2 regions of the Acidovorax sp. GW821-FHT10E03 genome follow, and region 1 is predicted to be linked to the other one. Evidence: riboswitches for the same ligand, from Rfam matches in the RefSeq annotation. Region 1 holds a riboswitch; the other holds the start of a gene.

What was found. Region 1 has a riboswitch for glycine ahead of gcvT (glycine cleavage system aminomethyltransferase GcvT). Riboswitches for the same ligand answer to the same signal wherever they lie in the genome.
Region 2: linked by a shared signal. The riboswitch ahead of AC07OD_RS17335 (D-amino acid dehydrogenase) and the one ahead of gcvT (glycine cleavage system aminomethyltransferase GcvT) in region 1 are both predicted to bind glycine.

Annotation. Positions count from the first base shown of each region.
Region 1 is NZ_JBWKMU010000018.1:36,455-51,356, forward strand. Features, by position in the region: gene AC07OD_RS26430 (TRAP transporter substrate-binding protein) at 410-1,384, shown strand; gene AC07OD_RS26435 (TRAP transporter small permease) at 1,590-2,102, shown strand; gene AC07OD_RS26440 (TRAP transporter large permease) at 2,099-3,394, shown strand; glycine riboswitch at 3,425-3,523, shown strand; glycine riboswitch at 3,537-3,658, shown strand; gene gcvT (glycine cleavage system aminomethyltransferase GcvT) at 3,669-4,838, shown strand; gene gcvH (glycine cleavage system protein GcvH) at 4,923-5,297, shown strand; gene gcvP (aminomethyl-transferring glycine dehydrogenase) at 5,368-8,277, shown strand; gene AC07OD_RS26460 (hypothetical protein) at 9,199-10,944, opposite strand; gene AC07OD_RS26465 (class II aldolase/adducin family protein) at 10,941-11,993, opposite strand; gene AC07OD_RS26470 (HAD family hydrolase) at 11,995-12,738, opposite strand; gene AC07OD_RS26475 (uridine kinase) at 12,735-14,789, opposite strand; gene AC07OD_RS26480 (phosphatidylinositol-specific phospholipase C/glycerophosphodiester phosphodiesterase family protein) at 14,786-14,902, opposite strand, start outside.
Region 2 is NZ_JBWKMU010000009.1:154,091-168,992, reverse strand. Features, by position in the region: gene AC07OD_RS17400 (GntR family transcriptional regulator) at 1-659, shown strand, start outside; gene AC07OD_RS17395 (hypothetical protein) at 732-1,259, opposite strand; gene AC07OD_RS17390 (MFS transporter) at 1,265-3,244, opposite strand; gene AC07OD_RS17385 (hypothetical protein) at 3,241-4,185, opposite strand; gene AC07OD_RS17380 (helix-turn-helix domain-containing protein) at 4,312-5,052, shown strand; gene AC07OD_RS17375 (TetR/AcrR family transcriptional regulator) at 5,361-6,242, shown strand; gene AC07OD_RS17370 (DUF2867 domain-containing protein) at 6,239-6,799, shown strand; gene AC07OD_RS17365 (ABC1 kinase family protein) at 6,786-8,108, shown strand; gene AC07OD_RS17360 (DUF6463 family protein) at 8,121-8,528, shown strand; gene AC07OD_RS17355 (hypothetical protein) at 8,601-8,984, shown strand; gene AC07OD_RS17350 (YXWGXW repeat-containing protein) at 9,172-9,714, shown strand; gene AC07OD_RS17345 (YXWGXW repeat-containing protein) at 9,881-10,333, shown strand; gene AC07OD_RS17340 (2-keto-4-pentenoate hydratase) at 10,373-11,155, opposite strand; glycine riboswitch at 11,372-11,485, shown strand; gene AC07OD_RS17335 (D-amino acid dehydrogenase) at 11,581-12,900, shown strand; gene sorU (SorU family sulfite dehydrogenase c-type cytochrome subunit) at 12,969-13,274, opposite strand; gene sorT (SorT family sulfite dehydrogenase catalytic subunit) at 13,415-14,626, opposite strand; gene AC07OD_RS17320 (rhodanese-like domain-containing protein) at 14,847-14,902, shown strand, end outside.

The DNA of each region.
Region 1 (14,902 bases):
TTTTCTGCAAACTTGAAAATTCAAGCGAAACATGGAAAGAACTGCTGCGCCTCGCAGCGCATACTTTGGACATCAAGGCGCTCTTACCGGAGCGCACAAACTGACAGGGCCCCGGACTGGTTACCGCCAGACCGGGGCGCTTGACAAGCAAGCACCTACCTTCGCGGCCGCCCGGCTGCCCCTTCCCCCCTCCCCCTTGCCTGGCCCAGGCCAGCAGCCTGCCTTTGTCGCCCCGGCGACGATTGCCTCCTTCCAGCGCGTTAATAAGCACGCTTACCAGCACAAACCCCGATGCCCGGGGCCATGCTGCAGCGCCATAATTTTCAGGACCGCCAACCCATGCTGCCAGCACCCTTTCCGCTGGTGCGTGCAAGGGGGCGCGGCAAGAAACATACTCACAGGAGACACCATGCAATTGACTTCCCTCGCTGCGGGCCTGGGCCTTGCGCTCGGCTTGATGGCCACCGCCAGCGCGCAGACCACCACGCTCAAGATCGGCTACGCCACGGCGCCCGATTCGCACTACGGCGTGGGCTCCAAGGTCTTCTGCGACGAAGTCGAGAAGGGCACGCAGGGGCGCTACAAGTGCCAGTACTTCCCCAACTCCGCGCTGGGCGGCGAGCGCGAGCAGATCGAGGCCATCCAGCTCGGCACGCAGGACCTGGTGAACACCTCCACCGGCCCCGTGGGCAATTTCGTGCCCGAAGTGAAGATCGTGGACATCCCCTTCCTGTTCCGCGACTACGACCATGCGCGCAAGGTGATGGACGGCCCCATCGGCCAGGACATCCTGACCAAGTTCCCGAGCAAGGGCATCATCGCGCTGGCCTGGACGGAGAACGGTTTCCGCCACATGACCAACAGCAAGCGCGACATCGTCAAGCCCGAGGACGCCAAGGGCCTGAAGATGCGCACCATGGAGAACAAGGTGCACATGGACGGCTACCGCACCTTCGGCATCCTGCCCACGCCCATGGCCTTCCCCGAGCTGTTCGGCGCCATGCAGCAGGGCACGGTGGACGGCCAGGAGAACCCCATCCCCGTGATCCTGTCGGCCAAGTTCTCGCAGGTGCAAAAGCACCTGTCGCTCACCGGCCACGTGTACTCGCCGGCGCTGCTGCTGCTCTCGCCCAAGGTGTGGAACAAGCTCAACGATGCGGACAAGAAGGTCTTCACCGACGCCGCCAAGAGCGCCTCGGTGGCCCAGCGCAAGAAGGTCAACGACGACGAGAACAACGGCATCGCCCTGCTGGAGCAGCAAGGCATGAAGGTCACCAAGACGGTGGACGGCGCCGCCTTCCGCGAAGCCCTCAAGCCCGCCTATGTGGGCTACGCCAAGGAGTTCGGCGCCGACAACATCAAGAAGATCCAGGACGTTCGTTAACTCTTTTGAGCGACTCACACAGCCCTCCTGGCGTCGTTGTTGCGTCTTGCCGTACTGGTTGTACTCTCTGCGACGCAACGCCTTACCAGGACCGCTTCGCTGGGCTGTGTGAGCCGCTCTTGACCCGCGCCCCGCATCGCCCGGCCCACACAAGGCGCCGGGCGCTTTTGCTTTGACCCTGCACGCCCTTGTCCAATACCGTCCCGTGAAAACCTTCGAACGCTATTTTCTGGCCGCCAACCGCTGGGCATTGATCCTGCTGCTGGCGGCCATGTCCATCATCATCTTCACCAACGTGGTGATGCGCTACGTCACCCATAACTCGCTCGAATGGGCCGAGGAGGTGTCGCGCCACATGATGATCTGGCTGACCTTCCTGGGCGCCGGCCCCGTGCTGCGCTATGGCGGCCACATCGCGGTGGAGAACCTGCAGGATGCCCTGCCCCGCGCGGGCGCCATCGCCCTGCGTGCCGTGGTCGCGGCCTTGCTGTTCGCCTTCTTCGGCTTCATGGTCTGGTACGGCTGGCTGTACATGCAGCGCACCATGTTCCAGATGACGGCCGTGACGCAGACCCCGTTCGCCTACATCTACAGCGCCATGCTGATCGGCGGCGTGCTGCTGATCGTGCACTTTTTGTTCATCGTGCGCGGCTACGTGCTCGACCGCAACTTTGCGGCCGATGAACACTTCGATGCGAATGCGAGTGCCTCCCTATGAGCGCGTCCATCATCCTCATCGTTTCGGCCTGCCTGTTCCTGGCCATGGGCGTGCCCGTGGCGTTTGCGCTGGGCCTGGCCACCGCGGCCACGCTGATCCTGGCCGAGAGCTACCCGCTGATGGTGCTGCTCAAGGAAACCTTCACCGGCATCGACAGCTTTCCACTGATGGCCGTGCCCTTCTTCATCCTCGCGGCCGAACTCATGAGCGGCGGCTCGCTGACCGAGGTGCTGCTGAGGTTTGCCGGGCAGTTCGTGGGCCACAAGCGCGGCGGGCTGGGCTACACCAACGTGGTCTCGCTGACCTTCTTCTCGGGCATCTCGGGCTCGGCGCTGGCCGATGCGGCGGGGCCGGGGTCGATGCTGATCCGCATGATGGACAAGGCCGGCTACGACCGTTCGTACGCGGCGGCGCTCACGGCCTCGACGGCCATCGTCGGGCCCATCATCCCGCCGTCCATCATCATGATCATCTATGCGCTGCAGGATGAAACGGTGTCGGTGGGTGCGCTGTTCGTGGCCGGCCTGCTGCCGGGCCTGCTGATCGCGGTGGCCATGTGCATCGTGAACTTCCACGTCTCCAAGAAGCGCAACTACAAGGGCGACGGCCGGATGCCGCCGCTGGCCGATATCCTGCAGACCACCTGGAAGGCGCTGCCCGCCATTTTGCTGCCGGTGGTGATCCTGGGCGGCATGCGCGCCGGCTGGTTCACGCCCACCGAGGCCTCGGTGGTGGCGGTGTTCTATGCGCTGGTGTGCGGCAAGTTCGTCTACCGCACGCTGCAGTGGAAGGCGCTGCCCGACATCCTGGCACGCTCGGCCCTGCTGTCGGCCTCGGTGCTGATCATCATCGGGCTGTCGGCCGCGTTCGCGTGGATCCTGACCATCGAGGGCATTCCGCAGCAGATGGCCGACTGGCTGGTGGGCATGAACCTCTCGCCGTGGATGTTCCTCATCATCGTGAACATCTTCCTGCTGCTGTTCGGCATCTTCATCGAGCCGCTGCCGGGCGTGATGGTGCTGGCGCCCATCCTCGCGCCCGTGGCCGTGAAGCTGGGAATCGACCCCATCCACTTCGCGATGGTGGTGATCTACAACCTCACGCTGGGCATGATCACGCCGCCCGTGGGCGGGCTGCTGTTCGTCACCTGCAACGTCTCGCGCGTACCGATGTCGCAGCTGGTGCGCGAGCTGGTGCCCTTCCTGTGGGCGCATGGCGTGGTGCTGGTGGTGCTGACCTTCATCCCGCAGCTGTCGACCTGGCTGCCGAAGGTGCTCGGGTTCATCAAATAGCGCCTGCGCGGCTTCTTCCAGCGGATATACTGGCGGCCGTCAGGAGAGAGCCCCTTCCCATCAACGAAAGGGGCCGCCGAAGGCGCAGGCAGCAGCCGAACGCTCAGGCAAAAGGACTGGCAACCGCCCGCAGTGATGCGGGCGTTCCCTTGCTGGAGAGAGATGGACCGTGCAGCACGGCACCCATCCACCGAAGGAGCAAGCCGCGCGGCCAGCCAGGGCGCTGCGGTGAATCTCTCAGGTAAAGCGGACAGCAGGGCAAATCCCGCGACCCATGGGGCCGCGGCCACCATTTGCCCCGGAGTCCGCCTTGACCACCCCTACCGCCCCGCTGCTGACCACCCCCCTCAACGCCCTGCACACCGAGCTGGGCGCCCGCATGGTGCCGTTTGCGGGTTACTCCATGCCCGTGCAGTACCCTGCCGGCCTGATGGCCGAGCACCTGCACACGCGCAACGCGGCGGGTTTGTTCGACGTCTCGCACATGGGCCAGCTCAAGCTTGTCGGCCCCGGCGCCGCTGCCGCGTTCGAAACCCTGATGCCCGTCGACGTGATCGACCTGCCCGTGGGCAAGCAGCGCTACGGCCTGCTGCTCACCGACGAAGGCACGGTCATCGACGACCTGATGTTCTTCAACCAGGGCAATGACACCCTGTTCGTCATCGTCAACGGCGCCTGCAAGGTAGGCGACATCGCGCACATCCAGGCACGCATCGGCCAGCGCTGCGACGTCATCCCCATGCCCGACCACGCCCTGCTGGCGCTGCAAGGCCCGCAGGCAGTCACCGCCCTGGCGCGCCTGGCACCCGGCGTCGAAAAGCTGGTATTCATGACGGGTGGCGACTTTTCCATTGCGGGCTGCGACTGCTTCGTGACCCGCAGCGGCTACACCGGGGAGGACGGCTTCGAGATCTCGGTGCCCGCGTCCCAGGCCGAAACCCTGGCACGCGCGCTGCTGGCCCAGCCCGAGGTCAAGCCCATCGGGCTGGGCGCCCGCAACTCGCTGCGCCTGGAAGCCGGCCTGTGCCTGTACGGCAACGACATCGACACCACGACCACCCCGCCCGAGGCGGCGCTGAACTGGGCCATCCAGAAGGTGCGCCGCACCGGCGGCGCGCGCGCGGGCGGCTTCCCCGGTGCCGACAAGGTGCTGTCGCAGATCGACAACCCCGCCAGCCTGCAGCGCAAGCGCGTGGGCCTGGTCGCGCTAGAACGCGTGCCCGTGCGCGAGCACACCGAACTGCAAGGCCCCGACGGGCAGAAGATCGGCGAAGTGACCAGCGGCCTGCTAGGTCCCACCGTGGACAAGCCGGTGGCCATGGGCTACGTGGCGCCAGCCTTTGCCGCCATCGGCACGCGCGTCAACGCCATCGTGCGCGGCAAGGCCGTGCCCATGGAGGTGGTGTCCATGCCGTTCACGCCCGCGCGCTACCACCGCGGCTGAGCCTCTGCAACGGCCCGAGCCCGGCTAAAGTGGCGGCTGGCATCGGCACTTTTTCTGTTTACCCCTTTTTTTGGAGCTTCCCCCATGACCATCAAGTATTCCAAGGACCACGAGTGGATCGACATCTCCGACCACGAAGCCGCCACCGTGGGCATCACGCTGCATGCCCAGGACGCCCTGGGCGACGTGGTCTTCGTGGACCTCCCCGAGGTCGGCACGACCTTCACCCAGGGTGACGTGGCCGGCGTGGTCGAGTCCGTGAAGGCCGCGGCCGACGTATACATGCCTGTCACCGGCGAAGTCGTCGAAGTGAACGAAGCACTGCGCGCCGACCCCTCGCTGGCCAACAGCGATCCCATGGGTGCCGGCTGGTTCTTCAAGGTCCATGTGACGGACATGCTGCAGTTCGATGCGCTCATGGACGAACCCGCCTACGCCGAGTTCGCCAAGAACGCCTGACCCTCCGATGCCCCGCGGCCCGGCGCCTCCCCGCCGGGCCAATGTGTTTCCTTGCACTGTGCCGCCGCCGATGACCTCCCAAGCCCCCCTGCCCACCCTCGCCGCACTCGAGAACACCACCGAGTTCCTGCCCCGCCATATCGGCATCGACGCAGCCGACGAAGCCCACATGCTGTCCGTGATCGGCGAAGCCTCGCGCAGCGCGCTCATCGAGAGCATCGTGCCGCGCTCCATCGCGCGCAACCGCGCGATGTCGCTGCCCCGGCCCGCCACGGAAGCCGCTGCGCTGGCCGAACTCAAGGCAATGGCGTCCAAGAACAAGGTTCTGCGGAGCTTCATCGGCCAGGGCTACTACGACACGCACACGCCGGGCGTCATCCTGCGCAACATTCTCGAAAACCCCGCCTGGTACACCGCCTACACGCCCTACCAGGCCGAGATCTCGCAGGGCCGCATGGAGGCGCTGGTCAACTTCCAGACCATGGTGTGCGACCTGACCGGCATGCCGATCGCCAACGCGTCCATGCTGGATGAAGCCACGGCCGCCGCCGAGGCCATGACCCTGGCCAGGCGCTCGGTCAAGAGCAAGAGCAATGTGTTCGTGGTGGCCGGCGACGCGCACCCGCAGACCATCGAAGTCATCCAGACCCGCGCCAGGCCCCTGGGCCTGGAAGTGCGCCTGGCCAACTCCGCCGAGGAATGGAACGACCTGCTGGCCGGCGACTACTTCGCCGTGCTGGCCCAGTACCCCGCCACCAGCGGCCGCATCGACGACCTGCGCGCCGATGTGGACAAGGCGCATGCCAAGCAAGCCGCCTTCATCGTGGCCGCCGACCTGCTGGCCCTGACGCTCATCACGCCCCCGGGGGAATACGGCGCCGACATCGTGGTTGGCACCACCCAGCGCTTTGGCATGCCCATGGGCGCGGGCGGCCCGCACGCCGCCTACATGGCCTGCCGCGACGAGTTCAAGCGCAGCCTGCCCGGCCGCCTGGTGGGCGTGAGCGTGGACGTGCACGGCCAGCCCGCCTACCGCCTGGCGCTGCAGACGCGCGAGCAGCACATCCGCCGCGAAAAGGCCACGTCCAATATCTGCACTGCGCAGGTGCTGCCTGCCGTGATCGCCAGCATGTACGCCGTGTACCACGGCCCGGACGGCCTGAAACGCATCGCGCAGCGCGTGGCCAGCTACACGGCCATCCTGGCCAGGGGACTCACGCAGCTAGGCGCCCCCGTGCGCCCCCAGGGCTGCTTCGACACGCTCACGCTCAAAACCGACAGCGCTACCAAATCAATAGCTGCTCGCGCAGTGCAGATGGGCGCCAACCTGCGAATCTACTTCGAGAACTACCTCTGCATCTCGCTCGACGAGACAACCACGCGCGCCGATGTCGAACTGCTGTGGAAGATCTTCGCCCAGGACGGCCAGGCCCTGCCCACCTTCGAGGCGTTCGAGCACGGCGTGGAGCCGCTGATTCCCGCCGGGCTGCGCCGCGCCAGCAGCTACCTCACGCACCCGGTGTTCAACACCCACCACTCCGAAACCGGCATGCTGCGCTACATCCGCCAGCTGTCCGACAAGGACCTCGCGCTCGACCGTAGCATGATCCCGCTGGGCAGCTGCACCATGAAGCTCAACGCCACGAGCGAGATGATCCCCATCACCTGGCCCGAATTCGCCGGCGTGCACCCGTTTGCCCCCGCCGACCAGCTCCAGGGCTACCGCGAACTGGATGAACAGCTGCGTGCCTGGCTGTGCGAAGCGACCGGCTACGCGGGCATCAGCCTGCAGCCCAACGCCGGCTCGCAGGGCGAATATGCCGGCCTGCTGGCCATCAAGGCCTACCACGAGGCCCAGGGCGAGGGCCACCGCAACATCTGCCTGATCCCCAGCAGCGCGCACGGCACCAACCCCGCCAGTGCCCAGATGGTGGGCATGCAGGTGGTGGTGACGGCCTGCGACGCCAATGGCAACGTGGACCTGGCGGACCTGAAGGCCAAGTGCGAGCTGCACAGCGCGCACTTGGCCTGCGTGATGATCACCTACCCCAGCACGCACGGCGTGTTCGAGACCCAGGTGAAGGAGCTGTGTGCCCTGGTGCACAGCCACGGCGGGCGCGTCTACGTGGACGGCGCCAACATGAACGCCCTGGTGGGCGTGGCCGCCCCCGGCGAGTTCGGCGGCGACGTGAGCCACCTGAACCTGCACAAGACCTTCTGCATTCCCCATGGCGGCGGCGGCCCCGGCGTGGGCCCCGTGTGCGTGGTGGAAGACCTCGTGCCCTACCTGCCCGGCCAGCCCGGCCGTGGCGACCAGCCCCTGGAGCCGAGCGCCGGCAAGGTCGGCCCCGTCAGCGCCGCCCCGCTGGGCAACGCCGCGGTGCTGCCCATCAGCTGGATGTACTGCCGCATGATGGGTGCCGAGGGCCTGCAGGCCGCGACCGAGACAGCCATCCTCAGCGCCAACTACATCAGCGCGTGCCTGAAGGACCACTACCCCACGCTCTACGCCTCGGCCAACGGCCATGTGGCGCACGAGTGCATCCTGGACCTGCGCGGCCTCAAGGACACCAGCGGCGTGATGGCCGAGGACGTGGCCAAGCGCCTGATCGACTACGGCTTCCATGCGCCCACGCTGTCCTTCCCCGTGCCCAACACGCTGATGGTGGAGCCCACCGAAAGCGAAACGCTGTTCGAGATCGACCGCTTCATCGACGCGATGATCGCCATCCGCGAGGAAATCCGGCAAATCGAAAATGGCGCGCTGCCGCAGGACGACAACCCGCTCAAGAACGCGCCGCACACGGCGCAAAGCCTGCTGGGCGCGCAGTGGACCCGCCCCTACGCCCGCGAGACCGCCGCCTATCCCGTGGCCGCCCTGCGCAGCAGCAAGTACTGGTCGCCCGTGGGGCGCGTGGACAACGTGTGGGGCGACCGCAACCTGGCGTGCAGCTGCATCCCGGTGTCCGACTACGCCTGACCGCGTGCGGTGCCTTGAGCGCCGCGACCAGCACTCGCAGCGCTTGCGGACCTGCCGCGCCGGAACCGCGCATCCGGCATTTGCCCGACTTGGCTGCGGGGGGCGACACGCGCCGCCGTACCAGCTCAGCGCAAGTACTTCGCTGCAGTACGAAGTATTGGCGAAATAGCAAGGTCGTAGTGCTGGGTGACCACCGATGATGGTGCCTCTGCCTCCTTGGGAGGGGGCAGCATTGGTCCAACCTCGAATATTCAAAAGCGGCAGGGGTCATCGGCAGCGACTGCGGAGCTGAGACCAGTGGTACAACTAGTGACTAGTGGAGGGATCGGTGTGTACCGCTTTCTTCCAGCGCGAGAGTCAGTTCCCGCAAAAATAAGCTGCCAACTAACGGCTCCCCCTCCGTCGTGGACAGCCCATCTCGCCATCCATGCGCACCGGGTTGCCAAAGGTCGCAGCCTACCAAACACAGCAGCCGGCACATTCACACCGTGAAGCCGATCACCGCGTAGTTCTACCTCAAGTGGCAGCGATCCGTGCGGTGATACGCCATAGCGCGGCCAACGACTGGCACTATTGCTGCGTGCGCTTGCAACGCTTGCTGTGTACCGGCAGGCAGATAGCGACGAAAGCAACGGCTAGCGAGGTGACGAGCACGCACAGAATCGGCCCGAAGCGGATGCGCAGAAGCCGCGCGGTACGGCCAAGATCAGTCACAGGAAAAACAATGCCTCCCCCCTTGAGGGATGGAGGCGCAAGCGCCCTCTCCATCTTTATGGCTTATGGGCTACGTGATGGCGCTTCGCCAATTCAAAGCACGGCTCGGTTCACCCAGTGGTTAATGGGAAAGCGAAAGACCTCACCGACAGAAATTCCTTGCGCAAATAAAAAAAACCATCCAGAGATGGGTGTTTCGCAAATTAACTAATTTCCCATCCAGGCAACACCTGGGAAATCGCCGGAGTCTCTCACACCGCGTGCGACATCAAGAGGTAAATTAAATTCAATATTAACCCGTTGAATTTCGTTACCGGCAACTACACGCCTTCCAATCAACATAATCAATCCGCCATCCTTATCAACCTCGCGGGAGCCCGAAAAATATTCGACATCTCCACTTTTCAGCTGCACGCGCATTTTCACCTCTACCAAGTGCATTCCTGCCGTCGTCGGTTTAACGAGCACAGCTGCCGAAACCACATTTTTATCTAGCAAAACTGCGGGCGGCTCGCTTTGAAAAATGCGGTTCTCCTTGACCCGAAGGTGCCCATCTTCCCATGCTGGTGGCGGATTCAGAGAAGTACAGCCTCTTTGGTAAATCCAATTCGCATTTTTCCACCACGGGTTTATCGGAACACAAAGCGGCGTAGTCCCATCCTCAATCGCAGGCGCCAGCACTTGCCACTGAGAATTACCTATGGTGGGAGAGAGAGGCTCTTTACTCGTACGAATCGAAAATGCGAACCAACCCACTGAAACGAACCAGATCAAAAATAAAATCGCCACCAACTTCTTCGAGAGACGCAGATCCCAATGCATCTCAAGCATGCGACCGAGATGACAAAACACCCCACACATCAACAAAATCGATCCAAAAAAACCAACAATGGTATGCCTATAAATCGGAATACCCAACAGCTTCACCGCATTGACGGTCCATGAATCACTCAATGCAAAAGCGTTCAACAGGAAGTTAAAAAACGAAAGGCACAACCCAACCAAAATCAATGCATTGGCAGTAGATTTTTTCAAAACAATCAAATATAAACTGAGCGATAGAATAATCAATCCCACAAGCATGAAGATGGATTTTTTAAGCACCAAAATTGGGCCTACCGCGAAAATCCCCAAAAAGCCTAAAAAATACTTAATGGCAGCGAGTATTTTCACCCCCAAAACTACCTCGTTCTCCCTAAACGGCATGACACCTGACTGAGAGCTGATGATCATTTGCACGCATTGGATCAATCCCATCAAAAGGGCGGCGAATGCGATCATGCGAAACCTAGATCGACTGACAATCGCCACGATAACCATTGCGGGCAAAGCGGCGAGAAGCGCAGGTTTAGACAACATAAAGATGGGCGCGAACCAAGCCCACCACGGACTCTCATCCGCCACATCTACCAATGCAAGCGCAGTGACAATTGCCACAAAAAAAGCAGCAAAATAACTAAAATTTATAAAGGTCTTTGTTTCAAAATCTGCAACTGCCAATACCGAAAATGCGACAAAAAACCGCAGCAAGTCACTGTTTGCCAATTTCCTAAAAGGCGCCAAACAAAATACGCCAACCAACATGGCCGAAAGCAAAACCGATGACCAAGTATAGAAATATGGAATCCAGGCGGCGGAAATCCTAAATTGATTTCCCAAAAAAGCAAGCAGCCGCTGAGGAAAGGGAATGTACCCGGCATCCGTTGAAAACAGCTTATGCAAAACTGATGGTGAATCGGCGTGAGCATAGTAGTTGGTAGCCATCTCGGCCCACATTTCACCGCCCAGCATCCAGTTAGGCTGCATCACCAATTGGCCCATCAAGTAGAGCAAAACTAAGGCAGCAAACAACCACCCGGGGCGCCGATCAGGACTCAGATCGGCGCGTGACGGTAATGCACTGACAGCGAACAACTCATCACGCATTTGGCGAAGTCGCTCCACGTTTTTCATACCGGACGAGAGCTCACGTTTGTCGCACTTTTTGCCAGAGTCATCCTATATTTCTCAGCATCCCAGTTCAACAACTCCGCAATTTGGTCGCCTGTCAGAACATTCAATTTACATTCGGGTTGCTGCCGCACCAAGACATCGAAGTAACACCGAAGTTGGGCCTTTTTTGCTTGTGTAAACGACGACTTGGCAAAAACTCCTTTTTCATTAATAAAAACAATTTCAGGAGAAGAATCGCTATGGCAATTTTCGTTCTGAAAAGTCTCACCCGATGCGTAGACGTGGGCAACAGGTCCAAGAAAAACGACATGATCTGGATACAAGGCCCAGTCGGATTGCAGTCTACGAAAAAGCCTGTCATCCAGCGCCAATTGCTGAATCCCTATGTCATCGACGGGCATATAAGAAGATACAGCACTAGCCGCAGAAAATGGCAGAAATTCAGCATCCTTCATAATTCGCTCACACCTAAGGCACGTCAGTAGGTTAGAAAGCAAATCATCGATTTCCGCGATGCTCTCTCCTCCCAACACTACGCCATGATTTGCCAGGAATATTACATTCACGTCCGGGCGGCCCCTCAAAACCTTTGCCGTCGCACGCGCAAGACACTCTCCCGGCTTCAGATACTCTATCGCCGCAAAATCAACAACTCTCCTCAAGAGGGCCTGTAAATCATCAAGATAATTTTTTCGAACCAAGTGCGCCAAGGCTTCTACGGCATGCAGATGCAAGACAATTCGATGCGGCATTAATGCATGCAGCATGGTCTCAATAGAAGGCCTTAGTGTGAAATCTCCTACAACTCTGGGTGTTTCAGAAAAACAATCCCGCGCAATGGCCGCATTCAGCCCGCTCAAGTCAACCGGAACAAAGATATTTTCCTTTTCAGCATTTGACAGCCAAGTTCCAGAAGCTTTAATCCAAAGCGTATCGCCTTCCTTCCAAGAAGCGTTCCCTCCAGCTCCTTGAACCAGCAGCGGGTCCGTGCCAATCTTTGCGCAGTAACTCCGGACATCATGTTCCATTGCAGTTCTAGAGCCAATCATTTCAGCCACCTATTTTTCTAAGCAAGTGTCGCAGCTCAGAAAATTCACCAAATGTAGCATCGGCTTCGGCCAAACCCTCACCTACTTTTACTCCATGATGAATTTTTTGAAGCGTCACAGCATTGATTTTTTCGCGCGCCCCTTGTATATCGTTGATAGCGCTATCACCGATCATCCAAATACAGGCACCCTTCGGCCGCATTTTTTGTAGTGCAATTTCAAAGGGTGCTTCGTGTGGCTTATCGAATCCAGCCTCTTCGCTCGTGACGATATAATCGAAATAGTGATCAAGACCAAAATATACTACCTTTCTAAACTGAATCTGCGCAGTCAGATCTGTAACAATGGCAGTAGGAATACCCAGCAGACGAATATCATCCAACAACTCCTTGACTTCGTCAAATAGAATTGCATTGCTCAGAAATGTTCGCCAATAGGTTTGCTCAAAATCGAGCGCCAGAAGCACCTGGGAACCCAATCCCATGATCTCCAACATCCTCTGCAAATAAAGTAACCGACTATGGGAAGATGCAGTATTTTTTAGACGCTCTTTAACTTCTGATCGGGCTTGACTAAACGCTTTATCAAAATCATCTGCAGATATTGAAAAGCTTTTTGCAGCCTTTTGCCGGATCGCTTGCTGCGCTGCGAAATGCGCGGGCTCATACGGATATAACGTATTATCCGTGTCAAACAAAATCGCATCGGGAAGACGATCAAATCGCCCATTATTAATAATCTTCATTTAATAAATCGCGTAGTCAGAGCTTGATTAATATGGGTGAGCGTGATCAATTGCATCAACCCCAACATACCATCCTGCCATATTGGCGAAATATCTAGAAAGTCACGAACACGAGGGCATAGAATTTCCGCAGCCATGGCAACATCCTCAGCAGATGTTTCTCCCTCAATTGTGAGTTGCACGTCCGAGCCGTCATCGCTCATGACAACATCAACATGCAAGCCACAAACGCCAACGAGAATTCGATGAATAGTAAGTTCGTTGAACCCATTCCTAGTATTTACAATTAATTTCAAACGAAGCGGATGTTTATCATCCACACCTTCTAACATTCCAGGATGAATCGGCTGCAGAGAAAGGACCAAATCCGCATGCTTGGATTGTGGTCGAATAAATTGCTCGGAATCCGGTTCTCTTTTCTTGAATGACCCCAAGACCTTGTCCAGCGTGTGCCCACGCTGGTGCACGTCACGTCTTATCTTGAAATAGCGACGCAACCCTTCATCAATCTCAAGATATATTTTGAGATTATAACAGTCTCGAAGTGCACGAAGGTACAGTGCGTGTAATCCACTCGCAATGATAAAATCATTGCTGTGAAGCACAAAGGGCCTGCTCATTTTTCCTGTTTTATGATCATAATGCCGCAAGAGGATGTTTTTTCCATCCGATAACGAGACAAGATCGTTACAAAATCCTTCTAGGTCATTCGCCATGGGATTCAAATGTGTCATTACCTGCCACATCGGCCTCTGCCTGTCCCACAAGTGATAATCGTCACCTGAAAGCTTGACTGTCGAGTGGTCACCGAACAATGCTGAAATCGCATCAGCGAATGTATCTTTGCCCGCCCCAGAATCTCCCGCAATTCCCACAACAAAAGGGTTGCGGCTAAGGCGAAAGAAATCGTTTCGACTGATAGTTTCCCTCCAAATTCTGATGGCAAGAATTCCACCGATTGCAGCCATCATCGTGTAAAGAAGCGATGCTGCGTGCCCACTTAATGGAGTGGTAATGGGAAACAAGCTGGCAAGCGCGAATTTATTGCCATTCGAGAAATGCAAAGGTGTTAATAGCAGAGCGCTTGCCACGTATACCACTGAAAATGCCCCCACCAGCAAGACCGCAATGCGACCACTCATCGCTTGATAGAGAACAAGGAATGGAATGCACCATACAAACCACCCGGGTGAAGAAGGTGTTAATACGACAACGAGCAAAAATGACATTCCAATAGTGGCTTGAAACAGCTCAAAATTCAGACGCCGCACTCGCCATGTCAAGTAAAGGACTAGCAGGTAAGTCAAGGGGACAATAAAAATGTAAACATTACCCGCAAGACCTACCGCCAGCTGGTATATCTTTTCCATTTCTGGATTGTTCAACAGCATCTGCATGCCCGCAGATGAGAACACGAAGGCGCCACCGAGCACAAGAACAGCGAGGGAAAAGCCACCGGCGAACTCCAGTGCCCGCTGCCTAAGAGCGCGATTGTGGATTAAATAGATCGCAAAAAATGGAGCGGCCACGATCATGCTCAATTTTGCTGAAATTGCGACTGCCAAAAGTGCCCCACCCCATCTTAAATCCACTCTGCGCACACAAAGCATCGAAAGAACCAAGAACAAGGCAGGGATTAGATCATTTAAACCAAACCCATAACTCGCAACAATAATGATGGGGGACAGCCAATAGGCCAACAAAATTAATTTTTGTTGATTGGGAAGTAGTTTTCGAAGCGTCAGCAACAAACAAAAATCAGCGCACAGCAGTGTGAAATCATAGGCGTATTCCAAAGGAGCGCCAATGACCTTCGCCGCAAACACAGAAGGGAGGAACGGCAGCCACATTGCATATCCATAGGGAAAAGCAACTAGGTCACCGCCCTGGTTCATCCAGACCGACCAGGGGTCGACAGTTAATACCGAGGTGCCTATATCCAGGAATGGGGCATACCAGTTTGCGATGGGTAGTGGGCTCAACGCAATTATCAGCACCACCCGTAGCATCAGCCCTAAAAGAAAAAATGGATGTATAAACAGCTTTTTCATTTGAAATTAATCGTGGCTTCCCAGAGGTCAGGGCGTTTAGTGCAAACAGCATCTGCCACGATGTGTCGCTCCGTCAGAAGCGATGCCAGTTCGGGAATTTCCACAGTAGCGTC
Region 2 (14,902 bases), on a different contig from region 1:
GGCCCGACGAGCGGCTGGAGGAAATCCCCCTGGCCGAGAAGCTGGGCGTTTCGCGCACCCCCGTGCGCGCCGCCCTGAGCACCCTGGCCAGCGAGGGGCTGGTCGACCACCAGCCCAAGCGCGGCTACCTGGTGCGCGGCTTCAACATGGAGGAGATCGTCGCGGCCTACGAGGTGCGCGCGGTGCTCGAAGGCCTGGCCTGCCGCAACGCCGCCATGCGCGGACTCACGCCCGAACAGGCGCAGCGGCTGCGCGGGGCGCTGGCGGACGGCGACCGCATCCTGGACCTGGGAGAACTGCGGCCCGAAGACCACGAGCCCTACCAGCAGATGAACGTGACCATCCACGACACGCTGCTGGAAGCCTCGGGCAACCCCTGGGTCACGCGCTTCGCGGAGCAGGCGCAGAACATTCCCTTCGCCTCGGACCGCATCATCCTGTGGGACGACCATCCCATCATCCTGCGCTCGCACGGCGACCACCACCGCATCATCGAGGCGGTCATCGCGCGCGACTGTGTGCGTGCCGAGCAGCTGATGCGCGAGCACGTGTACTACGCAGGGCTGATCCTGCGGCGCAACTACGAGAAGCTGCTCTCGTGCGGGGACGCAGCGCCGGGGGCCAAGCCACCGGCGCGCCGGGGTGCGCCCAAAGACTGACCCGGCGACAGGCCAGGCGGAACGCCCGAGGGCGGTTCCCGGCCCATGTATCCATGCCGGCAGGATCGCGGCTCAGGCGCGCAGCCAGGCCTGCAGGTGCGGATAGGGCGCAACGCCCGAAGAGGCGGCCTGTGCGGGCGATGCCGCGAGGCCCGCCGACACCAGCCCGGCAGCGCCCAGATACACGCCCAGCTCGAAGGTCATGCGCAAGCCCTGCGAGTGGCCGTGGTAGCCCCCTTCGTGGAACAGCACGGCCGATGGCAGCCGCAGATGCTGCAGGGCGGCCCAGGCCCATGCCGTGGCTTCGATCTCGCCGCCGTGCGGCACGGGGGGCAGTTCGGCAAGGGCATCGTCCATGCCCGCGCGCAGGGCTGCGGACACCACGGCCAGGTGTCCGGCCTCGTGCAGCAGGTCGCCGGGCCACCGCAGCCGCGCCAGGTCCACCCTCAGGCCGCCGCGCGCGATGCGCACGCCGGGCAGGAAGCTGTTGCCGCCGGCAAGCTCGTCCTCGGCCACGTCCAGGCCGATCTCCCGCAGAAAGGCCATGATCTTGCGGGCCAGCGCGGTGCGCTCTTCCTGTTCCACCCGGTCCTGCTCCATGGCGGTCAGGCTCCGAGCAGGTCCGCCACGCGCGAACGCAGCAACGAAGGCTGCACGTCCGACGGCGCCACGGCGTGCCCCACGTTCAGGCCCACGCGGCTGTAGAAGCCCCGCCGGAAGGGCCGCACCATGGCCCCGCCCTGCTCGATGCGGCTGAAGTACGAGCCCCACAGATTGGTCAGCGCCATGGGAATGACGGGCGCCTCGATGCCCTCTTCGCGGGCACGCTCGATGATCTTCATGATGCCGCCCTTGAACTCCTGCAGCTGCCCGTCCTTGGTGATGCCGCCTTCGGGAAAGATGGCCAGCAGGTCGCCTTCGCGCAGCACCTGCGCGGCGCGGTCGAAGGCGGCTTCGTAGGTCTTGGGGTCTTCCTTGTAGGGCGCGATGGGGATGGCCTTGGCCAGGCGGAACAGCCAGCCGAGCACCGGCACGCGGAAGATGCGGTGGTCCATCACGAAGTAGATGGGGCGCGGGCTGGCCGCCATGAGCAGCACGGCATCCACAAAGCTCACGTGGTTGCAGGCCAGGATGGCCGCGCCCGTGCTGGGCAGGTTCTCGTCGCCCTGCACCTTGAAGCGGTAGACGAAACGCGAGGACACCCAGGCCACGAAGCGCAGCAGGTACTCGGGCACCAGCATGAAGATGTAGAACGCCACCACCGCATTGGCCAGGCCGGTGAACAGGAAGATCTGCGGCACCGTGAAACCGGCGCCCAGCAAGGCGCCCGCGATGAGCGAACTCGCGATCATGAACAGCGCGTTCAGGATGTTGTTGGCCGCGATGATGCGCGCGCGGTGCGTGGGCTGGCTGCGCATCTGGATCAGCGCGTACATGGGCACGCTGTACAGGCCCGCGAACAGGCTGAGCAGCGCCAGGTCGAGCATCACGCGCCAGTGCTGGCTCTGCGCTAGAAAGGTGCCAAGGCCCATGATCTCCGCGGGCGGCAGGCTGCGCGCGGCGAAGTACAGGTCGATGGAGAACACGCTCATGCCGATGGCGCCCAGGGGCACCAGGCCGATCTCGACATGGCGGCGCGAGAGCACCTCGCACAGCAGCGAGCCGATGCCGATGCCGATGGAGAACACCACCAGCAGCAGCGAGGCCACCTGCTCGTTGCCGTGCAGCACCTCCTTGGCCAAGCTGGGGAACTGGCTCAGGAACACCGCGCCGAAGAACCACATCCAGCTGATGCCCAGCAGCGAGCGGAACACCACGATGTTGCCATGCGCGAGCCTGAGGTTGCGCCAGGTCTCGGTGAAGGGGTTCCAATTGATCGTGAGCCCCGGGTCGGTGGCCGGCACCGGGGGAATGAACTGCGCCACGGCGCGCCCCGCCAGCGCGGCCACCACGCAGGCCACGGCCACCGTGGTGTGGCCGATGCCCGGCAGCGCCACCAGCAGCCCCCCCGCCACGTTGCCCAGCAGGATGGCCACGAAGGTTCCCATCTCGACCATGCCGTTGCCGCCCGTGAGTTCGCGCTCGTTGAGCACCTGCGGCATGTAGGCGAACTTGACCGGCCCGAACAGCGTGGAGTGCACGCCCATGAGGAAGGTGCACAGCAGCAAGACGGGCACGTTGCCCGCGATGAATCCGAAGGCGGCCACCAGCATGATGGCGATCTCCAGGTTCTTCACGAAGCGGATCATGCGCGTCTTGTCGTACTTGTCGGTGAGCTGCCCCGAGGTGGCCGAGAACAGCAGGAACGGCAGGATGAACAGCGCGCCGATCACCAGCCCCGCCATCGCGGGCGGCAGCCACGACACGCTGAGCTGGTACGTCACCATCACGGTGAATGCGAACTTGAAGAGGTTGTCGTTGGCGGCGCCGGAGAACTGGGTCCAGAAGAACGGGGCGAAGCGCCGCTGGCGCAGCAGCGCGAACTGGTTCGGGTCCTCATGCCCATGGCCCGGGCTGCCCGTGTGCTGCACGGAGTGCACGTGGGGCGCCTGGGGCACGCTGGCTGGGGTGGTCTCGGGGTTCATGCGTTTCTCCTCGTGTCCAATGGGTCGGCGGTGGCTGCTGTGTGTGTTGGTATGGCCCGGCGCACCCGGGGCTGGAGGCCCTGCCCGCGTGCGACACCCATGGTGTGGGCGCCATTCTGCCCGCACATGGCGGCAAATGCGGGGCGCGGTGCGCGGCTGTGGCGCGAAGCCGCCAGCGCATCCAGCGCCATCAGCACCGGCCAGGCAGCGCCAGCCGCCAGCACGTGCTTGAGGCTGTGGCCCGACACCCACTGCGCCGTGGCGTCGAACACGGCATGGTCGGCCGCCTCGAACAGCTTGGCCACGGCGTACATCGCGATCACGGCGCCCAGGTGCACCGGCAGCGTGCCCGCACGCCGGGGCAGCAGGGCCAGCGCCAGCACCACCAGCATCCCGCCCAGCTGCACCACGGCCCAGGGCAGCAGATTGCCGGTGGTGGACCACCACAGCACCGCAGCCGGACCCGCCAGCAACACCGTGCCTGCGGCGGCCCAGCCCGCCCGGGCGCTCACCCGGCCACCCGCCGCCAGGCCCAGCAGGCCCGCGAAAGGCAGCACCATGCCCAGCCGGTCCCACAGCAGGCCCGCATCGTCGGGCACCGCGTGGTACAGGCCGGAGCCCACGGCCGTGCACACCAGGCCCGCGAAGAACAGGGCCGCGAAGACCCGGGAGGCCGCATCCATGGCCGGGCGCTCCACGCGCCGCAGCCAACGCAGCCCCCACAGGCCGGCGGCGGCGAATGGCAGGTTGCTCAGGACATCCAGCGCGCAAGGGATGCCCCACAGCGCGCGCTGGTCCGCAAAGGCGTGCTGGTGGGTGCTGGCCGGCAGCGCCGGGCCCAGGCACGCCAGCCCCAGCAGCAGCACGGCGAGGCCCAGCAGGGCCCCCTCGGCGCGCGACGGGCCGGGGCGATGGCGAAAGGGAGCGGGGAGAACGGTCATGGTCGTCGTGTCCGTGGGCAGGTGGTGGATCGATGCAGCGCAGTGTCTTCAGCCCAACGGCCCCGGGCCGCGAAAAGTCGCACGGAGGGCCACCCGAAGCACCCTGGGTACCGATAATCGATACCCATGAGCACCACCGCCGACCTCGTTGCCGCCCTGAAAAAGGAACTCAAGACCGCGCAGATGACCTACGCGGACCTGGCCCAGGCCCTGGGCATGGCCGAGTCCAGCGTCAAGCGCATGCTGGCCAAGGGCGACATGCCGCTGTCGCGCATCGACGCGATCTGCCGCGCGCTGGCGCTGGACTTCGCCGACCTGGCGCGCCGCGTGGCCGACAGCCAGCCCTTGCTCAAGGAACTGAGCCAGGAGCAGGAGCGCGCGGTGGTGGCCGACAAGAAGCTGCTGCTCATGGCCATCTGCGTGCTCAGCCAGTGGACGCTGGAGCAGGTGACCACCACCTACCGCCTCACCGAGGCCGAGGGCATCAAGTACCTCGCGCAGCTCGACCGCATCGGCATCATCGAGCTGCGGCCGCTGAACCGCTACCGCCTCAAGCTGGCCAAGACCTTCCGCTGGCGGCCCCACGGGCCGGTGATGAACTACTTTCGCGAGCATGCGCTGCTCGACTACTTCGCGGGCGGCTTCGACGGCCCGGGCGAAGGCGTGCTGCTGGTGCACGGCACCATCAGCCGGGGCCTGGCGCCCGCCTTCATGGAGCGCATGCAGCGCGTGGCGCAGGACTTCGCGCAGCAGCACCTGGCCGACCAGAAACTGCCGCCGCGCGAGCTGGAGGGCTACACCCTGCTGCTGGCCATGCGCAGTTGGGAGTTCGAGGCCTTCACCGGGATGAGACGACTCCCCCCCTGAGCCGCTGCGCGGCGTCCCCCGCGGGGGACGCACCCGGTGGCCCGGCAGAGCCGGTTCCACGGGTGCACCGGCCTTGGGCGCGCCGGTTTCGGAGGGCGATGGCATGGCATGGCGGGGGGCCGGTCGAGCCAGCACAAACACTATCTTTTTGATAGCTTCTTGCGCTTTACCGACAGGCGGTAGAGGTCTAAAAGGTGCTCAGAACAGCCGCTTCCAGCGCACCGAATGCCCGTTTCAGCGCCGGTTGACTCTTTAATGTGAATACACTATTCTTTAAATATTAAATTTTACCAATTTAAAGATATTAAATGAAGACCACCCGCCAGCAGCAAGATGCCACCCGCCGCCAGATCGTGGCCAGCGCGGTGGACCTCATGACCCGCCAGGGCTTCGACGGCGCGACGATGAAGGACATCGCCCGCGCCGCCGGCATTGGCGACGCCACGATCTACAAATACTTCCCGACCAAGGACCGCATCGTGCTGGGCTACCTGGACGACGTGGCCCACCAGGCGCTGGCCGACACCCTGCAGACGCCCGGCTTCGCGGGCTACGGCCTGCAGGAAAAGCTGCAGCGCCTGACCGACGCGGTGCTGGAGCGCCTGCTGGCCGACCGCGAGTTCGTGGCCCAGGTGCGCAGCCTGGCGCGGCGCTCGCCGCTGTCGATGCTGGCCGAGCCCCTGGCGGCACGGCACAGCCTGCGCGAGGCCGTCGCCAGCTTTCTGGAAGCCGCGGAGGCCAGTGGCGAAATCGAGCCCTGCGACTTCAAGGGCATGGCGGGCGGGCTGTACACCGACTACCTGGCCGGTGTGGTGACGTACTGGCTGGCCGACACCTCCGAGGAATTTGCCGACACCACGCAGCTGGTGGACCTCTCGCTCGGCGTGCTGGTGCAGGCGCTGCGCGGAGGGCTCGTCAACCGCGTGTTGCAACTGGGTGGTTTTGTGCTGCGCAGCCAGATGGCCCGCATGGTGCAGCACAGCAGCGGCCTGATGGGCATGCTGCAGCTGGCCAGACAGGCCATGGCCAGCGCACCGCCCGGCCCGGCCCCCGCCTACACGGCAGCCGCTGAACCATCCCGGTCGCCGGAGCCTTCCAAACCGCCGCGTGCGCCCCGCAAACCCCGCGCGGCCAGCCCGGCACCCGCCGCACAGCCAGTGGCCACGTCCCGCAAGAGGAAGTCCGCATGACCACCGCCCACACCGTGCGCGAGGTCCAAGTGCCCGCTGGCACGGTCATCCATGCCACCTTGCACAACGCGGATTTTTTTGACGCCTTCACAACGACCGATCCCCGCCCCGCCACCAGCGCATTGCAGACCTGGCTGGAGGTCTTGGCCAGGACACCGCGGTGGACGGAGCAACTTCTGGCAGTGCGCAACAAGCTGGTGCGGCTGGTGGGCCTCAAGGGCGTGGGGCAGTTGCAGGACGTGCATCCGCTTGCCAGCGGAGCCTCTCCAACCAATGCGCGCAGCTACCGCGTCGGAGACCGCGTGGGCATCTTCCTCATCCGCCATCTGAGCGACACCGAAGTGGTGATGGGGCAGGACGACAAACACCTGGATGTGCAGGTCTCGCTGACCAAGCACGGCCAGCCTGGCAGTGCCCCCACGGTCGTCATCAGCACCGTGGTGCACATCCACAACACGCTGGGCCATGCCTACATGGCCGTCATCACGCCGTTTCACCGCCGCATCGTGCAGGCCATGCTGCAACAACTGGCCGCTTCAAACCATGGCCCGGGCTGACCCGCCGCGCACCAGCCGGCTTGCGCGCGGCACCATCACGGGCCTGGCGGCGGCACGCATCGGCATGGCCCAACTAGGCCATCGCGTGCGCAGCACGCCGTCTGCCCAGGCGCAGGCCGACCACGAGGCCGCCCTGGGCCGCATCCTCTTTGGCGCCCTGGGCCAGCTGCGGGGTTCGGCGCTCAAGGTATCGCAACTGCTCAGCATGCACCCGGGCCTGCTGCCCGACGGCGTGCGGCAGGAGCTGGCGCGCGCCCACCACCAGGCGCCGCCGCTCAACCGCGCGCTGGTGGGGCGCGTGTTCCGCCAGGCCTTCGGCCAGGAGCCCGAGGCGCTGTTCGACCACTTCGAGCCCACCGCCTTCGCCGCCGCCAGCCTGGGCCAGGTGCACCGCGCACAGCTGGCGGGCCACGGCACGGTGGCCGTCAAGGTGCAGTACCCCGGCATTGCCGCCACCATCGCCAGCGACATGCAATTGATGCGCACCGCGCTGCGCGCGCTGGCCCACACCGACATGCCCCTGCCCGCCAGCACCGTGGTGGACGGCGTGATGGCCGAGATCGAGGCCACGCTGCTGCGCGAGGTGGACTACCTGCAGGAAGCCGAGCAACTGCAATGGTTTGCGCAGCACGCGGCTTTGCCCGGCGTGGTGCTGGCGCGGCCCATCCTGTCGCACACGCGGGCCCAGGTGCTCACGCAGCAGTTCCTGCCGGGCCAGCACCTGCAGGCCTGGCTGACCACGCAACCCACACAGCAGCAACGCGATCAGGCCGGGCAGCACCTGTGGGACTGGTTCATGCACTGCACTTTTGTGCTGGGCCGGGTGCATGCCGATCCGCACCCTGGTAATTTTCTGTTCGCCCCCGATGGCACGGTGGGTGTGCTCGACTTTGGCTGCACGCGCAGCCTCTCCGGCGGGTTTCGGACGCAAGTGACACAGGCGTGGTCCGCACTGCTGCGCCCTCCCTCCGACCCGCAGCGCGACGCGCTGGTGCTGCAGGCCTACCAGGCACTCGGGCTCGTCAACGCCGGCCTCTCCGTGCAGGCCTACGCCGCCGAACTCGCCCCCGCACTGGCTGACATGCAGGCCTGGCAGATGGAACCCTTCACGCAGGCGGTTTTCGATTTTGGCGCCAAGACGCCGCCACCCATCACCGCCGGCCGCCACCAGCGCGTGCTGGGCGATCACTTGGTGCAGGTGCCCGGCGAAATGCCGGCGTTCGAGCGCATGTGGATGGGCCTGATGCACCTGCTCACGGGGCTGGGTGCACGGGTGCGCACGCATTGCCCCGCCCTTCTTTCTTCCTAGGAACCCGCCCACATGACCACCCTGACCTCCCCCTCCCCTCGCTCTGCGGCCATACCGCCTCGCAGCCGCTGGAAGGGCCCGTGGATGCTGGCCGTGGCGCTGCTGCACACGCTGTATGCCGCCGTCGTGTTTCCGACCCAGCTGCAGGAGATCGTGCGGCGCGGCGTTTTCAACAGCGTGCAAAAAGACCCGGCCGTGGGCGCCGTGGTCTGGTTTGTGCTGTTCGGCGTGTTGTTCGCGTTGCTGGGCTGGGCCATCCTGCTGGCCGAACGCAACACAGCCATGGCGCCCGTCCCCATGCGCGGGCTCGGTGCCGGGTTGCTGGCCCTCACGCTGCTTGGCATCGTGCTCATGCCCGCCTCGGGCTTCTGGCTGGCGCTGCCGCCCGCGCTGGCCCTGTGCTGGCCCCCAAGGCGCTGAAGGCGAAGAAGACGGATCGACGCGCCGCGTCTACACCTTCCACGGCCACCCTGATTGACTTGAAAACTGTCCATGATGAATACTGCGCTGGTACTGGCAGCCGGGGGCCTCGCCCTGGTGGGCGTTGCGCACTCGGTGCTGGGTGAATTCCTCGTGTTTCGCGCACTGCGCACGCAGGGCGTGGTGCCCACCGGCGGCAAGCCCGTGCTGCACGAGCGGCAGGTGCGCATCCTGTGGGGCACCTGGCACCTGGCCACCGTGCTGGGCTGGGCCCTGAGCGCCCTGCTGTGGCGCCTGGGGACCGTATCCGGGGATGCCAACCTGGGGGCCTGGGTGGCTGACGTGGCCGGGCTGGCCACCTTGGTCAGCGGATTGCTGGTGTTCTATGCCACCGAGGGTAGGCACCCTGCATGGTTTGCCTTGCTGGTGGTGGCGACCCTGGTGTGGTGGCGTTGACACGCGCAGGCCTGCACCGGACGGCCGCCTGCACGCCCCGGCGTGAAAGAAATCACGAAAAGCCCCGCCTTTGCCGCCACGGGAAACACAACTTCACAAGACTTCGCAATTCGCCTACACCGTCTTGACGCAGCATCTGCACCATGAAGTCTCCGGTTCCGCAAGGAATCATTTTGAGGAGACCATCATGGCCCGCAATGCACTCGCCGCTGCTTCCATCGCCCTGCTGTCGCTGGGCGCCGCGACCGTGGCGCAGGCACAGACCAGCGCCACCGTCGTCATCCAGTCGGGGCAGCCCCACCACTACCAGGCGCCGCCCGCGCCGGTGATGGTGCAGTACGGCCCACCCCCGCCACCGCGCTACGAAGTGGTGCCCCGCCCCCGCCGCGACATGGTGTGGGTGCCTGGGTACTGGGACTGGCGCGGCCACCGCCACGTCTGGATCCAGGGCCACTGGGTGAAGGCCCGCCCGGGCTACTACTACCGCGAGCCCCGCTGGGTGGAGCATGGGGGCCGCTGGGAAATGCGCCGCGGCGGCTGGGACCGCGATGGCGACGGCATCCCCAATCGCTATGACCGCGACCGCGATGGCGATGGCATTCCCAACCGCTACGACCGCGACCATGACAGGGACCGCGACGGCGTGTCCAACCGCCACGACCGCGACCGCGACGGAGACGGCGTGCCGAACCGCCACGACCGCCGCCCGGACAACCCCTATCGCAATTGACGGGGCCTGAGCGCCGCCCGCCCCCCCGAGGGCGGCGGGCGCGCCAGGAACTGGCCCTCGCCGCCTACGCACACCCCCGCAGGGCGCCTACGCGGCCCGGCTGCCCGTGCCGCCACCATGCAGTGACCGCTTCCGCAAGGAACATCAGGAGAATCCCATGACCTTCATGACCCGCAAGACATTCACCGCAGCCTCCATCGCCTTGATGGCGCTGTGGACCCTCCCGCAGGCGCATGCCGCCACGCAGGGCACCGTCATCGTCCAATCGAGCCAGCCGGAGCGCAGCTACCACGCCACGCAGTACCAGGTGAGGCCCGCGCCCCCTCCCCCGCGCCATGAAGCCGTGCCCCGCCCCCGCCGGGGCCAGGTGTGGGAAGAAGGCCACTGGGAATGGCGTGGCAACCGCTACCAATGGGTGCGCGGCCACTGGGTGCAGGCCCGCGCCGGCCACCAGTATCGCCAGCCGCACTGGGTGGAACGCGAAGGCCGCTGGGAGTTTCAGCGTGGCGGCTGGGACCGTGACGGCGATGGCGTCTCCAACCGCCATGACCGCGACCGGGACGGCGACGGCGTACCGAACCGCCGCGACCAGCAGCCCGACAACCCGCGCCGCAACTGACCCCACGCCCGGCGCGCGCGCCGCGCAGGGCGCCGCCGGTCAGCCCAGTTGAAGTTCGGCGCGCCCCAGGCCGGGAAACTCAGCCACCACCACCGTGCCCGGCGCCACCATCACGGTGCCGGTGCAGGACCCGGTGGTCACCCACTGTCCCGCGCGCAGCCCACCCAGGCTGTGCGCGCCGCCATTGGCCAGCCAGGCGAGCAGGCGCAAGGGATCGCCCGCCGGGTTGCCCCAGCCAGCGTGCCGCACGGCCTGCGCGCCATTCACCGACAGCACCACAGGCTGCCGCATCGGCTGCACCGACTGCGCGCTCTCCGCTCCCGACCCCACGATGAGTGCCCCATGGCAGGCCTGGTCGGCCAGCCGGCTCCACTCGCCTTGCTGCGCCCAGGCGGCGTAGCGCGTGTCGCAGACCTCGATGGCCGCCCGCACCGACGCCACGGCGGACAGCACCTCGGCCTCGCTGTAGGGCTGCGCCCGGGCAGGCAGATCGGCACCCAGTTCGTACACCAGTTCCGCCTCCACACCCAGCACGGCGAAGCCCGCGCAGGACAGGCGCACCACGCCCCCGCCGGCCATCGCAAACACCGAATCGCGCGCCAGGGCCGCCCGCGCAGGCAGCGCCTGCGGCGACGCCGCGCCCACCTTCCAGCCCGCGATCTCGCCGCGCTCGCGCACCACGGCGTCCTGCACGGCATAGGCCTGGGCAGCGTTCTGGGGACGCAATGCGGCGGGCAGGTCGAGCGGACGGGGCGTGCGCCCCAGGCGGGCCATGGTGAGCACGGCCGCGCTGGTCAGCGGATCAAAGGCGGTATCGGGCATCAAGGCGTCCTGGAGAGAAAGGCGAAGGTTCCGGCGGATTATGGCCAACCCCGTGCCCGCAGCATCAGCAACGATTGCGGCTCATTAGCGCGGACAAAGCGGTTTTTGCGCGATGCGGGCTCCTAGAATGGCCCCCGCAGGAGAGTCAGCGGCCCCGCCCGCTTCACCGAAGGCGCAAACTCCCATACACGCTCAGGTCCCGTACTGCACCATTCATCAAAGCCGTCTGGAGAGCCGCTTCGCGCAACGCGAAGCGCACCGAAGGAGCAAACCGCGCGCCATGTGGGCCGCGCGGTGAATCTCTCAGGTACCAAGGACAGGGGGAGCGGCAGCTTGGGCATTCATGCGCCAGCTGCACGCTATTGAATTCATAGCTGCCAGCGCATGTTGTTCTAGCGCCAGAGCCCAGAAAGGCTTTGAAAATCATGCGCGTGATCGTTTTGGGCGCCGGCTTGCTCGGCGTGACTTCGGCTTACTTCCTGCAACAGCGCGGCCACGAGGTGACCGTCATCGACCGCCAGGGTGCGCCCGGCGCCGAGACCAGCTTCGCCAACGGTGGCCAGATCTCGGTGAGCCACGCGGAGCCCTGGGCCAACCCGAGCGCGCCGCTCAAGGTGCTGCAGTGGCTGGGCAAGGAGGATGCTCCACTGCTGTTCCGCCTGCGCGCCGACATGCGGCAATGGCTGTGGGGCCTGTCCTTCCTGCGCAACTGCACGCCCGCGCGCACGCGCCACAACATCGAGCAGATCGTGCGCCTGGGCACGTACAGCCGTGACACGCTGCAGCAGCTGCGCGCGGCCACCGGCCTCCAGTACGACCAGCGCACGCAGGGCATCCTGCACTTCTATACCAACCAAAAAGAGTTCGACGGCGCCCTGGCCCCTGCCGAGCAAATGCGCCAACTCGGCTGCGAGCGCCAGGTGATCAGCGCCGACGAGGCCGTGCGCATCGAGCCTGCCCTGGCCCATATCCGCCCGCAGCTGGCCGGAGCCACCTACACGGCCGAGGACGAATCCGGCGACGCCAACCAGTTCACACGCGAGCTGGCCAAGCTGTGTGAAGAGGCGGGCGTGCAGTTCCGCATGGGCCACCACATCACCGCGCTGCGCGAGGCAGGTGGCCGCATCGACCACGTGGAAGTGACCAATGCCGAAGGCCGCTTCGAGCGCGTGCGCGGCGATACGTTTGTGCTGGCCATGGGCTCGTTCAGCCCACTGCTCGCGCAGCCGCTGGGCATCCAGCTGCCTATCTACCCGGCCAAGGGCTATTCGGTGACCATGCCGGTCAAGGATGCGGGCAAGGCGCACCAGGTGAGCCTCACGGACGACGAGTTCAAGCTCGTGTTCTCGCGCTACACCAACGAACGGGGTGGCGACCGCCTGCGCATCGCCGGCACGGCCGAATTGAACGGCTACGACCGCCACCTGAACCAGGTGCGCTGCGACGCCATCGTGCGCCGCGTGGAGCAGCTGTTCCCCGGCGCGGGCGATGCCAGCCAGGCCCAGTTCTGGACCGGCCTGCGCCCCGCCACGCCCAGCAACGTGCCGCTGATCGGCGCCACCAAGGTGGCCAACCTCTTCCTCAACACGGGCCACGGCACGCTGGGCTGGACCCACGCCTGCGGCTCGGGCAAGGCCCTGGCCGACATCGTGAGCGGCCGGGTGCCCGAGGTGGACTTTGCATTCCAGGGTCTGCAGGGCTGCGCTCCCGGCAAGGCGCTGGTGCCATCGCGCACCACGGCCTGAACGGGAGCACAGCGGGGTTGCAGCACCGCCGCGCAGGCGGGCGCTGCCACCACGGGCCAGCGCCCGGCCTACCTGGCAGCGCCCGTGGCGTGCGCCACGAACTGCGCCACGGCCTGCATGTCCTTCTCGCTCATGCGTTCGGCATACGAAGGCATCACGCCGATGCCCGCCTTGAGCGCGCGCAGCACGCGGCCCGCGTCGGGCTTGAGCTCATCCAGCACCGGGCCCACCTGCCCCTCGGCACCGGCGGCCTGCAGCGTGTGGCACACGGCGCAGGCAGGCTGGATCTTGATGAACAGCTCCTTGCCCCGCGCCAGCTCGGCGGCATCCGCCGCCCAGCCGGCACCCGTCCACAGCAGCAGCACGCTCGACATGGCCGCGAGCGCAGGCACGCGCAAATGCTGGAAACCGATGCGCCCCAGCACCAGTGGCACCGCGGATCTGGCACGGCCAGTCCGGGGGGCGCGCGCCCCTCCAGGGAGGAAGGCGCGCAGCGTCTCAGGGGGGCGCCCGGTCACGCTGCGGTCACCGTGACCGCATGGTCGCGCCAGCTCGCGTTGTTGTAGCCGCCCAGGTTTTCCTCGCGCTGCTCGGCCTGCACATTGCCCGCGGCATCGGTGGCGCGGCTGGCCAGCACGTGCGTGCCCGCCGCCAGCGTGACCGGCAGCACGAACTGGCGCCACGCGAACTTGCCCAGATCGGGGCCGATGAGCCGCGCGGCCTGCCAGGTCTTGCCGCCGTCCACCGAGACCTCCACGCCCTTGATGGCCTGCGTGCCGCCAAAGGCCACGCCATGCACCTGCACCTGGCCGGCCTTGAGGGGGCCCTTCTCGGGCAGAGGGCCATTGATCCAGGACTTGACGCCCATCTCCCACACCGACGGCTGGTCGGGGCTGGCCTTGGAGCCGGGGGGCGACATGCGGTAGCCGTGCGACATGATGCGCGCCTGCGACTGGGCGCCGGTGAAGGCCACGCGCTTGACGTACTTGATGTTGTTCACGCCCTGGTAGCCCGGCACCACCAGCCGCAGCGGGCCGCCGTGCGCCAGCGAGATGGGCTCGCCATTCATTTCCCAGGCCAGCAGCGCATCCTCGGTGGCCTTGATGGGCACGGAGCGCTCCACCAGCACGGACAGCGGGTCCACGCCGTCGGGCAGCTTCTCACCCCCCGTGCCCGTGAGGTAGGCCGCGCCATCGGCGAGCCCGCCCAGCGCCGCCACCACATTGCGCAGCGGCACGCCGCTCCACACGACGCACCCCGCCGCGCCCACGGCCCAGGGCGTGCCGCTGGGCTTGCTGGGGAAGAAGCCACGCCCGTTGCCCGAGCACTGCAGCACGGTGGCCACGGTTTCCACGCCCAGGGTCTTGAGCTCGGCCAGGGTGAGGCTGCGCGGGTTCTTCACGCCTTCGACCGACACCGTCCAGGCGTCCCGGTTGTCCAGGATGGCCGCGTCGGGCGCAGGCAGGTTGTTGCGCACATACAGCTGGTTGGAGGGCGTGATGACACTGGTGCCGAAAGCCGAGCGCCGGGTTTCCAGCGTGCTGCTGCTGTGCACGATGAGCGCATCGGAAGACTTCCATCCCGCGTACGCGGGCAGCGGCTTGGCGGGGCTGGCGGCCTGCTGCGCCCTGGCGCTGCCGGTCCATCCGGCCAGGCCCAGCGCGCTCAAGGCAGCGGCGCTTCCGGCCAGCATGTGGCGGCGCGGCAATGTCATGGAATCTTTCATGGAAACGGTCTCCAAAATAATGATTGAACAGGCAGGCTCGCGACAGCGGTGGGCAGGCCCCCGGCTTTCAGCCTAGGCCGCATTCTGTGCGGCAGCCCCTGCGCACCGCGCGTGACATGGCGTTAGTAAACGTAACAAATACAAAACATCGGAAACATTCGTACGCAGATACGGAGGGCGTGGGCATATTCGCCCTTTCTTTTGAGAGAGGGCGCGCGCCATGAACACTGACTGGAGACCCATGGGTGGCAAGCTCGCGGTGCTGCTTTTCGCGTG